2 regions of the Vibrio sp. R15-SG3-ISO1B genome follow, and region 2 is predicted to be linked to the other one. Evidence: predicted binding sites of a transcription regulator. Region 2 holds the regulator's gene; the other holds the start of a gene.

Region 1 (5,926 bases), on a different contig from region 2:
GCCACTTGATGACGAACATATCGACATTACCGAGTTTAAAGTGGTTGAGGGCCGATGAGCCGGAAGTGATGATAATCGATGCAAGCGAGGTCGCGAGGGCCATGTGCATGGCGATATCAGGATCAATCCCCGCCAATGGGAGTAAGAAAAGCAACGAGGGGACGACAATCAAACCGCCGCCAATACCAAGTAAGCCAGCCATCATGCCGACAAAGGCACCGAGTACCAGCAATAAGCCAAGAAATACTACAAACACTGCCTATCCTATCGTTTACCTGCGCGAATAAAGCCGGCAAAACCTTTCTGCTCAAAAAAGGCCTGCATCATAGCATAGATGTCTTTTCCATAAGCTTGTGACAGCGCATTTTGCGCCAAATGTTGCAGCTCATCGACTTGAGTATGTCTGAGGAGATATTTGATCTTAGCGACATTCGAGGTATTCATACTCAGGCTTCGATACCCCAACCCCACCATCAACATCGCCCCGATCGGATCGCCCGCCAACTCACCACAGATGCACACCGGAATGCCTAACTCATCGCAGGTACGGCGAATGTGATCCAGAGCCATCACCACCGATGGATGCATAGATTCGTAGACATCGGCCACGCGTGAGTTATTGCGATCCACCGCCAACAGGTATTGAGTTAAGTCGTTCGTCCCGATAGAGACAAAATCGACTTTCTCAGCAATCATCGGAAGCAGATAAATCATCGAAGGCACTTCAATCATGACGCCAATTTGCGGCATGCTCAGTCGCTCATCGAGCAGTTTGACTTCTTGATAAGCCCGCTCAATCAGCGTGATGGCATCATCCAACTCCTGCGCCCCTGATACCATTGGTAGCAAAATACTTAAGTTATGATGCGTCGTACTCGCGCGTAGCATCGCGCGTATCTGCATCAAGAAAATATCGGGATGGTCTAAGGTAAAACGGATACCGCGCCAACCAAGAAATGGATTGTCCTCTTCAATCGGCAGATAGGGTAAAGCTTTATCCCCGCCGATATCAAGCGTGCGCATCACCACTCGTTTATCTGGATAACTATTGAGTACCGCTTGATACTGCTGGGTTTGCTCTTCTTCCGAGGGAAACCGGTGCTGAAGCAAAAAAGAAATTTCGGTTCGATAGAGGCCAACCCCATCAACGCCCTGATTGATGGCAATGTTGGTGTCTGCGCTCAGACCAGCATTGAGCATCACTTCCACTCGTTCACCATCCTGAGTGCAAGCCGGAGCTTGAATGGTCTGATTGACCAAGTTAGACAGCTCCGCCTCTTCGTTGACCAGCGCTCGATACTCTCTCAGTAACTGTTTGCTCGGTGAAATCAGAATCTTACCGCTGTAACCGTCGACAATCCCCTGCTTACCATTGATCGCTTTGAGATTGAGGTTTACGCCCATCACGGCCGGAATACCGAGCGCACGCGACAAAATCGCGGCGTGCGAGTTCGCCGCGCCCTCTAAGGCAATCACCGCCAGTAACTTGTCTTTAGGGATAGAGGCGAGCAGAGAAGCGGTCAGTTCACGCACCACGAGGATGATTGGGCGCTCAATCAATTGCTGCTCTTTGTCGGTATTGTGCAAGAAAAACAGTAAGCGTTGACCCAGCTCGCGAATGTCTTGTGCTCTTTCTCGTAGATAGAGATCCGACATGCGGGCAAAACGGTTCGAGTAGGACTCGACCACTTGTCTCAACGCCCAGTCAGCTCTATCGCCTTTTTGGATTTGCGACTTGAGATCTTTGCGCAACATGGGGTCGTTAAGCAAATGAGTAAAGAGGTCAAAAATGGCTAAAGCGTCTTTGTTGATTTCGCTGTCGAGCTTTTTACGCATACGACGAAAATCGCCGAGCGCTTCTTCAATCGCCAGTAAGAGCCACTCTTGCTCTCGTTCGATATCCAGTGTCGAGGCTGGGTAGACCTCAGATAACTCTGGCTGAGTATCGTCCCACCAGAACTCACCAATGGCCACACCACTTGAGGCAGGCAGTCCTCGAATCGCTTGCTGCTTTTTCTCTAATCGCCAATGACCTTGGGTTTGAGCATGGGCAATAATTACCGCAAGCTGCGCCGCTAGGGTAACAAGGAAGGACTCCTCCATTTCGTCAAACTGACGCGGCGTCTTTTGCTGCACCACCAAAACACCCAACACTTGCTTACGGTGGATAATCGGTGTGCCAAGGAAGCTGTGATAAATCTCTTCACCGAGCTCGGAGAAGTATTTGAAATCCGGATGTTTGGAGGCTTCAGCGAGGTTGAGCGGCTCAGCACTGCGCTTGACCAAACCTACCAAGCCCTCTTCAAAGCGGATATGGATTTTATCCCCTTTAAAGCGCAGACCTTGAGTCGCCATCAGCTCAAGGCGCTGCATTTCTTCATTTGCAAGATAGACAGTACAACACTCCGTACTCATCGCGTTGCACGTTTGCTTAACCAATACATCTAAGGCCTGATGCACATCATCGACCTTAGAAACTTGTTCAACTATTTCCCTTAGTTGAGACAGCATGTCTATCCTCTTTTGTATTTACGTTTGCCTTTCGTCCTGCGTTCTTTGAACGGCATTGCCATCGAGGCGAACTCTTTCATTGCGCGGCGATACACATCACGCTTGAAAGAAACCACTTGTCGCACCGGATACCAATAACTTACCCAACGCCAACCATCAAATTCAGGGGAACTCCCGTGCTGCATATTGATCTTTGCTTCATCACAATCTAGCCGCAGGAGGAACCATTTCTGTTTTTGCCCGATACAAACAGGTTTTGAGTCCCATCGAACCAGCCGTTTGGGTAATTTATACCTTAACCAATGACGACTCGTTGCCACTATGGTGACATCACTCTTTGTTAAACCCACTTCTTCATACAGTTCCCGATACATTGCTTGCTCGGGAGTCTCACCGTCGTCAATTCCCCCTTGAGGAAACTGCCAAGAATGTTGTCCGTATCGTTTAGCCCAGAATACCTGACCATGGTTGTTACAGATTACAATTCCCACATTTAAGCGGTAACCATCGCCATCTATCACTGGCCACCCTCTAGTAAAATCTTTTATTACAGTGATTTTTCCACATATCCCCAATCGGAGCAAACTTCCTATTGTGACTCACACTCAATTTATGGCGTCACGCACCTACTCTGCATATTTTTCGGTCAACCCTACAGTTATTCACACAGTTGTGAGACATGGCCCACATTTATTCACCTTTTCTGTGTATAACTATGTGAAGAATCTCGGTTCAACTGATCATTTTCCCGCCAAGTCTCACCTAGCAAAATAAAACAGAAAGAACGCTACGCCACAAAATCATTTAAAAACAATGCAATAGAAGAAAGAAAGTTATTACCAATCCCTTTTTATCTGACATATTTCACGCACAACACAGATCGGTTAAAGATCCACCACAGGACACTTTATCCACACAAGCAAGGTGTAAAATAACAACAACCGCAGAAATCAAGCCTAAAATAGCCCTCAAACCCCTGTTAATTGATCCAGATATTAAAAATATTGCTTAGTGGCGATGAAAATCTGTGGATAAGTCTATTTAGTAGGATCTTTCACCACTTGGGATCCCAAGCAAGATTTCATCGCTCGAATGGATTCGATACAATGTCTCACCAACCTTAAGGAATCGTATTGATGAAACCAGCCCCACACTCCGAGCAAGAACTGTTTGAACGAGCTAGCCAAATCGCAGGGCTCACCTTTGCAGAACTCGCCCAGGAAGCCCAGATGACGGTGCCGGCAAATCTACAGCGTGACAAAGGCTGGGTCGGTCAATTACTGGAATGGCATTTAGGCGCTACCGCAGGCAGCAAACCACAACAAGACTTTGAGCATCTCGGGATTGAACTTAAGACCATTCCCATCAGTTATAGCGGTAAGCCACTGGAAACCACCTTTGTTTGTGTCGCCCCTTTAACGGGAGTGCATGGTTTAACATGGGAAAACAGCCACGTAAGAAACAAGTTATCACGGGTATTGTGGGTGCCGGTTGAGGGGGAACGAGAAATTCCACTGCCAGAGCGGCGTGTTGGCTCCCCGCTTTTGTGGTCGCCAAGTGTCGAAGAAGAACGTCAACTGCAAGCGGACTGGGAAGAGCTGATGGAGATGATCGTACTTGGCCAAGTCAGCCACATTACCGCTAAGCACGGTGAAGTCCTGCAAATCAGACCGAAAGCCGCCAACAGTCGAGTCTCAACCGACGCCTACGGCGCAACAGGAAAACGCATCAAGACGCTACCTCGCGGCTTTTACTTGCGTACGCAATTTACCGCCAACATACTCGCTCGTCATTTTATTTAGCGCCAGCTCAATGCGTCGTGAGCGACAACGCCACATCGTGAAAACGAGGTCCACTGCCCGAGCCACACTCATCATAGGTGTTGTGCAATCTTAAGTAGGCGCGCTCAACACCGAGTTTCAACAGCGCCTCTCTCACCTGCTCTATCGAATCAAAATGAAGGGGCTCTTCTCCTTCTCTGATGGGTTCGAGCTTATGCTTGTATTCCACCGCTAACAAGTATTGCGATACATCGGAACATCCGATAACGAACACCTTGGGTGGCTGATAACTCTCTTTGTGATCGCCGTGGATCCATTTATCTAACTGAACTTTTTGCATCGCGCACCTTCATCCCTTAAAGACCTGGATCTCTTAAACATAGTCAAGACGCAGAATCTTGCGAAATTGTTAATAAACCCTATATCCACCAGCCACACCTTGCCCTATATTGGACTTATCTCCACTGGAAACTAGGAAGGTTCATGCAATACAACAAGTTACCGCACTCATCTCTCGAAGTCAGTCAGATTGCTCTTGGAACCATGACCTTTGGTGAACAGAACACAGAGCAAGACGCATTCAGTCAGCTAGATTATGCCTTAGAGCGTGGCGTCAACTTTATTGATACCGCCGAAATGTACCCGGTACCGCCCAAAGCGCAAAGCCAGGGGTTAACCGAAACCTATATTGGCAACTGGCTCAAACAATCAGGTAAGCGTGAGAAAGTCATTTTAGCGACCAAAGTCGCCGGTCCACGTAGCGTGCCTTATATCCGTGACAACATGAGGCTCGATTGGCGTAACATTCACCAAGCTATTGATGATAGCTTGCAGCGTTTGCAAACCGACTATGTCGATCTGTATCAAATCCACTGGCCTCAGCGTCAGACGAACTGTTTCGGTCAGCTCAATTACCCTTATCCGGATCAGCAGCAGGAAGTCACCCTGATCGAAACCCTAGAAGCCTTGGCGGAATTGGTCCGTGCAGGAAAAGTACGCTATATCGGCGTCTCTAACGAAACACCTTGGGGAGTGATGTCGCTGCTCAAACTCGCAGAGAAGCATGAGTTGCCACGGATCGTTTCGATTCAAAACCCCTACAATTTACTTAATCGCAGCTTTGAAGTCGGTCTTTCTGAAATCAGCCATTTCGAAGGCGTGCAACTTCTGGCCTATTCCCCGCTCGCCTTTGGCTGTTTGAGTGGTAAATACCTTGATGGTGCCAAACCTACAGGCGCCCGTTGCAGCTTGTACGAACGCTTTGTGCGCTACTTTACGCCACAAGGGATCGCCGCTACACAGGCATACGTCTCGCTGGCGCGTGAACATGGGCTGGATCCCGCGCAGATGGCATTGGCTTTCGTCAATCAAAGACCGTTTGTCGCCTCCAATATTATCGGTGCCACCAGCCTGACACAGTTGAAATCCAATATTGACAGTCTCGATATCACTTTAAGCCCTGAACTGCTTGATGGCTTGCAAGCCATTGGCATTCAATATTCCAATCCTTGCCCATAAGGACGTATCCACCGCACTGGCGTACAAACGTAAAAACCGACCTTCACGGTCGGTTTTTTGCTCAGTTTTAGGGGCTGACGGTCATCACCGCCAGCCCCTAACGTTACGTCGGTATT
Region 2 (5,926 bases):
ATAACTTCCCGTGTCATTTGCCCAATGGTCACATTGTCCCAGCGCTGCTGGCGGGCAACACCGTGGTGTTCAAGCCGTCAGAGCAAACGCCGCTGACCGGTGAGCTAGCGATGAAGCTGTGGCAACAAGCCGGATTGCCTGCGGGCGTGATCAACTTAGTCCAAGGGGGCAAAGAGACGGGCATTGCGCTAGCAGAGTCGAAAGGCATTGATGGCCTGCTGTTTACTGGTAGCGCCAATACAGGTCACCTGCTGCATCGCCAATTTGCCGGTCAGCCAGACAAGATGCTGGCACTGGAGATGGGCGGCAACAACCCTATGGTCATCAGTGAGCACTATGGTGAGCTGGGCGCGACGGTCTACACCATTTTGCAATCGGCCTTTATCAGTGCCGGGCAGCGTTGTACCTGCGCACGTCGTCTCTATGTGCCTGTGGGCGACAAAGGCGATGCCTTGGTCAATCGCTTGGTTGAGGCCACACGCAAGCTGCGCGTCGATCAGCCGTTTGCAGAGCCAGCGCCTTTTATGGGCCCACAAATTTCGAAAGCTGCGGCACACTTTATCCTCAACGCACAGGCGAACTTGCAGAGCCTTGGTGGTGTGAGCTTGGTGGAAGCGAAAGCGGGCGAGGCGGCGTTTGTCACTCCGGGGATTATTGATGTCACGGCCATCGAAGCGCTGCCAGATGAAGAGTATTTTGGCCCGCTGCTGCAAGTGGTGCGTTATCAAGGTCTTGAGCGCGCCGTTGAGCTGGCCAATGACACCCGCTTTGGTCTCTCTGCTGGGCTGGTGTCCACCGATGATGATGAGTGGGCCTACTTTGTTGACCACATTCGTGCAGGGATCGTCAATCGCAACCGCCAATTAACTGGGGCAAGTGGCGATGCGCCGTTTGGCGGACCGGGCGCCTCGGGCAACCTTCGCCCAAGTGCTTACTACGCTGCGGATTATTGCGCTTACCCTATGGCGTCGATGGAAGGCGAGCACACCTTGCTGCCTGAGACGTTAAGCCCGGGTGTAGAACTGTAAGACGCACCTTGGGCTCGCTTGGAGCCCAAGGTGTTCGATTCATTGCTAGGTTTGTGATTAAGCCATTCTTTTAAAGAACCAGCTTTACGATTCAGCTTCACGATTAACATGGAGACGTTATGACGCCTGCTCAACTGTTCGATTTACTGTGGCAAGACTATATTTCCCGTCTATGTCCTCAAGCGGCCAAGGTTCATCAGCTTTTAGAAGAAGATGAGCCGCTGATCAATGACCATATTGCGCTGCGCACCTTTAACATTGCGCCGCTCGGTATCGAGACATTGGCTGCGCCATTTATTGCGCTAGGTTACCAAGCGTGCGGTGACTACCTGTTTGAGAGCAAACACTTGGTCGCCAAGCACTACGAGCACGCCGATCCGACGTTGCCAAAAGTGTTCATCAGTGAGCTGAAAGTCGAAGAGTGCTCAGCGCCGCTGCAACGCATTGTCAGCAAGCTGGTGGCACAAGTGGAGGCATACGCACTGCAAAGCCATGAGTTTTTGTATGCGGGCCGTTTGTGGGATCTCAGCTATGAAGATTTTCAAACCCTCGCCCAAGAGAGTGAGTACGCAGCATGGCTTGCGGCGCACGGCTATGGGGCCAACCATTTCACCGTAAGCGTTAATCAGCTCAAGGCATTTGACGAGGTCGCGGCGGTGAATGAGCACCTGCGCCAAGCGGGCTTTGTCATCAATGAGTCGGGTGGCGAAGTGAAAGGCTCACCAGAGGTACTGCTTGAGCAATCGTCCACCATGGCAGACAAAGTCGAGGTGAGCTTTAGTGACGGTACGCAAGTGATCCCAGGCGGCTTCTACGAATTCGCCAAACGCTATCCGATGAGTAATGGTGAGCTCTACCCAGGGTTTGTCGCGGCGTCAGCGGATAAGATATTTGAGAGTACGGATGGGGGAAGTTCCTAGTGCCTAGTTGCTAGTTCCTAGAGGGGGGCTGGTTAAATGGGTGATGGGTAATAGGTAGTGGGTGATGGGGCTAGGTCCTGGTAAATAAAAAGCCACCGCTGGTAAAACAGGGTGGCTTTCTTAATCTTTAAAGGTTTTCTCTAGGAACTCGTCACTAGGAACTCGCCTCTAATAATCACCTATCTCGTGCCGTAGACGACGATGGTTTTACCGTGGGCGGAGATCAGGTTTTGCTCTTCAAGCATCTTCAAGATACGGCCAACGGTCTCACGTGAACAGCCGACAATCTGACCGATCTCTTGACGCGTGATCTTGATTTGCATGCCGTCTGGGTGCGTCATGGCATCTGGCTGTTTCGCTAGGTTAAGTAGCGTCTGCGCGATGCGGCCTGTCACGTCTAGGAAGGCGAGGTCACCGACTTTTTGGCTCGTCACTTGTAGGCGGCTTGCCATTTGCGCAGATAGACGCATCAGGATGTCAGGGTTGACTTGGATAAGCTGACGGAATTTCTTGAATGAGATCTCTGCAACTTCACAAGGTGATTTAGCGCGAACCCAAGCGGTACGCTCTTGATCTTCTTCAAATAGACCAAGTTCACCGATAAAGTCACCTTGGTTTAGGTAAGAAAGGATCATTTCCTTACCTTCTTCGTCTTTAATCAGTACCGCCACAGAGCCTTTGACGATGTAGTAAAGCGTCTCTGCTTTCTCACCGGCGTGGATCAATGTGCTTTTTGATGGGTACTTATGAATATGACAATGTGACAGGAACCACTCTAATGTTGGATCGGTTTGAGGTTTACCTAGAACCATAATATCTCACTTCCTCTGCAGGGTACGCTTGCCGCTTTCCATTTTTGTCGCGCCAGTAAAAGGCGCGAAGCCTTGAACAAGGCTTTTTAGGATAAGAGCACTTATTCAATGCTGCAAGCCATCTTTGTTTCGGTTACAAATAGTAGCCTTTTTCAAAAGGGATTTCTTGATTTTAATCGTGTCAAGTTGGTGATTGTTTACGCAAAAATGTGCACATGATCACGGTATGACAAGTAAACGGGTCTTAGGACTGATCTCTAGCCAATTTTACCCGTCTCGATAAGCTGCTGTAGGATAGGTCTGACGATGAGCTCCATCGCAAAACTCATCTTACCCCCCGGCACGACAATAGTGTTGTGGCGCGACATGAAAGAGCCATCAATCATAGCGAGCAGGTATGGGAAGTCGACCTGTTTGATGCCGCGCAAGCGGATCACTACAAAGCTTTCATCCAAACTTGGGATGCCTTTAGCGTTAAGTGGGTTGGACGTATCGACGGTCGGCACGCGTTGGAAGTTGATGTGGGTGCGCGAAAATTGCGGGGTAATGTAGTTGAGGTAGTCATCCATCGAGCGGACAATCGAGTCCATTACCGCTTCGCGTGAGTGACCGCGATCGCGCGTGTCACGGACGAATTTTTGAATCCACTCCAAGTTCACAATCGGTACCATGCCAATCAAAAAGTCGACGTGTTGGGCGACGTTGACCTCACCATCCACCACGCCGCCATGCAGTCCTTCGTAGAACAGCACGTCAGAATTTTCCGGCAAATCTTGCCACGGCGTGAAGGTACCCGGCATTTGATTGTAGGGCACGGCTTCATCGAAGGTGTGCAAGTAGCGACGAATTTGCCCTGTGCCTTCATTGCCATACTGCTTAAAAAACTCAGACAGCGCAGGGAAGTCGTTCGCCTGCGGACCAAAGTAGCTGATGTGGCGTCCTTGCTCGCGCGCTTTGCGGATCTCGACATCCATTTCTGGGCGCGTAAAGCGGTGGAAACTGTCCCCTTCCACCCAAGCCGGTTTCACGCGCATCATGTTAAACATTTTGCGAAACGCTTCAGAGGTCGTGGTTGTGCCCGCACCGGAAGAGCCCGTTACGGCAATAATGGGGTGTTTTGCTGACATGACAAACCTTGTCTTATTCCTTGTCAAATGATGACCAATATAGCATGTTCTATTGATTGATCACGGTATGGCGTTTTTTAACGCACTGGAAATATTAAAACTTTGATTTGAGTTGAATATCCACGCTCTCATGCAGCTCTGAATAGACCACCACCGCGTCACCACTCACCAAGCTCTGACGGATCTGGGCGATTTTCTCGTCAAGAGAGATTTCCTGCTCGCCATAGTCCGTCCCTTCACGCAGTACAAATTCACGGATCAGGTTGTCTAGGGTGTCAGGGGCGATCTGTTGCCAAGGGATGATCATAAATACCTCATTCATTTATGATGAAAGTTGAAGGCGGCTATTATGCCGAAAGGGCTAACGATTCGAAACGCTTAGGGATTCATAGTACGCCGGCAACGCCTCTTCCAACCAAAAGCGCGGTTTGATGGCGCTGCCAGTGAGGAACCCGACGTGGCCGCCTTGATCGAACAGGCGGTAGTCGATGTTGTCTGGCAGGACAAATTTCGGGATGACGTCGGGCGTCATAAACGGATCGTCTTTGGCGTGGATGATTTGTGTCGGCAGACGGATCTCTTTCAGGCGACGGATCCCAGAGCAGCGCTGGTAGTAGTCTTGCGCGTCTTTAAAACCGTGGAGGGGAGCTGTGATGAGGTCATCAAACTCCATCAGTTTAGTGACCCGTTTGATGCTTTGATAAGAGAGATCGAGCTCGCCTTTTAACAGATGATGTTTACGCAGCGCGTTTTTCTTAAGTGAGGAGAGCAGGTAGGTTTTGTAGACCTTGGAGAAACCTTGCTCGATCCGCTCGGCGCAGGCCGACAAATCCAAAGGCGCGGAGACGATGGTTGCCGCGTCAAGCAGTGGCTCATCGCGGTAGTCGGCTAAGTAGTTCGCCAACATGTTTCCGCCTAGAGAGATGCCGACCGCGACTTTGGTTTGATCGGGAAACAGGTGGTTGAGGTGGCGTAAAAAGTGGCGAGCATCCTCGGTTTCGCCTGAGTGATAGGCGCGCGCGGTGTGGTTAGGTTTACCGCTGCAACCGCGAAAATGCATCATCACGGCGAGCCAGCCCTGGGAAGAAAACGCGTGCATCAATCCGTTGGCGTAGGGGCTGTAAAAACAACCTTCTAAGCCATGAAACAGCACGAAAATGGGTTTGCGCGCGGCGCTCTCTTGTTGCCAATCTTCGCTCCAAGCGAGATCGAGAAAGTCGCCATCGGGCGTATCAAGTGTTTGCCAGATAGGCTCAAACAAGGCTTTTTTGCGAATCAGGCGCGGAGCCAAGGTTTGCAGGTGCGGATTGGTGAGTCCTTTCGCGGCGGTAAAATGTGTCATAAGCCTATCCCTTGCTCGCTTCTGTATTTGGCGGGTTGCCGACAGTCGGATACCAATCGGTATGCAGCGCGGCGTAGAGGGGCTCAGCATCCTGCTGCCGGCAATAGTGCAAGGTGAGTGGTTCGCCTTGATTCTCTTGCAGTGTGAGCGTGTTGACGCCAGTGAGCAAATCGACCTGCTGCTGTTTTTCTAGCTCTAGCTCGAATTGCAGTGCCTCGCGGTAGAGCGTATCGGGCGCGCCAAGTTTTAACTTGCGGCGCAGCTCTCGATAGCTGTGCAGCAGAGGTTCACATCGCGCCAGGCTAGCGTGCAGCGTTGCCCAGCCCTGCTCGTCAAAGGTGAGCCTCTGCTCATCTAACCAGCGTACCAGCAGCAGTAAATTGACATTGCCACCATAGCGGTTTTGCATACTAAGACAGGCGTCTTTCACTTCACGCACGCTGTAGTATTGCAAGCAGAATGCCCACAGCTCGTCGTGTGACAGCCGCGCGGCTTGCGCGCTGTCTTGCGATGCTTGTGCTTCGGTGGTCTCTACTGGCTCGCGTCCGTGAACGCTGCTTCCATCTGTTCGAGTTGTTCTTGCCCTGCCATCCATTCCATTTCTACCTCCTCAAGCTCAGCTTTGCAGCTTGCTTGAGTCGCCAATACTTGATTAAGTTTAGCCTTATTTTCTGCTTCATACAGGCTGTTGTCAGAC

The links. The regulator CRP, encoded in region 2, controls carbon source genes, mostly activating them, when cyclic AMP is high. The targets are predictions, from matches to a motif close to TGTGANNNNNNTCACA.
Region 1: rppH (RNA pyrophosphohydrolase) is a predicted target of CRP. The motif match lies at 3,185-3,200, and genes of this name have one in related genera.

The regions. Positions count from the first base shown of each region.
Region 1 is NZ_JCBDGG010000034.1:101,362-107,287, reverse strand. Features, by position in the region: gene AC6R0S_RS10475 (sulfite exporter TauE/SafE family protein) at 1-256, opposite strand, end outside; gene ptsP (phosphoenolpyruvate--protein phosphotransferase) at 265-2,511, opposite strand; gene rppH (RNA pyrophosphohydrolase) at 2,514-3,032, opposite strand; gene mutH (DNA mismatch repair endonuclease MutH) at 3,648-4,313, shown strand; gene AC6R0S_RS10455 (DUF6482 family protein) at 4,321-4,632, opposite strand; gene AC6R0S_RS10450 (NADP(H)-dependent aldo-keto reductase) at 4,776-5,810, shown strand; gene AC6R0S_RS10445 (DUF1127 domain-containing protein) at 5,914-5,926, opposite strand, start outside.
Region 2 is NZ_JCBDGG010000041.1:67,954-73,879, reverse strand. Features, by position in the region: partial or broken gene astD (succinylglutamate-semialdehyde dehydrogenase) at 1-1,028, shown strand, start outside; gene AC6R0S_RS12280 (DUF1338 domain-containing protein) at 1,148-1,948, shown strand; gene crp (cAMP-activated global transcriptional regulator CRP) at 2,128-2,760, opposite strand; gene AC6R0S_RS12270 (phosphoribulokinase) at 3,018-3,887, opposite strand; gene AC6R0S_RS12265 (YheU family protein) at 3,982-4,194, opposite strand; gene AC6R0S_RS12260 (hydrolase) at 4,249-5,229, opposite strand; gene AC6R0S_RS12255 (TIGR02444 family protein) at 5,234-5,824, opposite strand; gene AC6R0S_RS12250 (ABC transporter ATP-binding protein) at 5,761-5,926, opposite strand, start outside.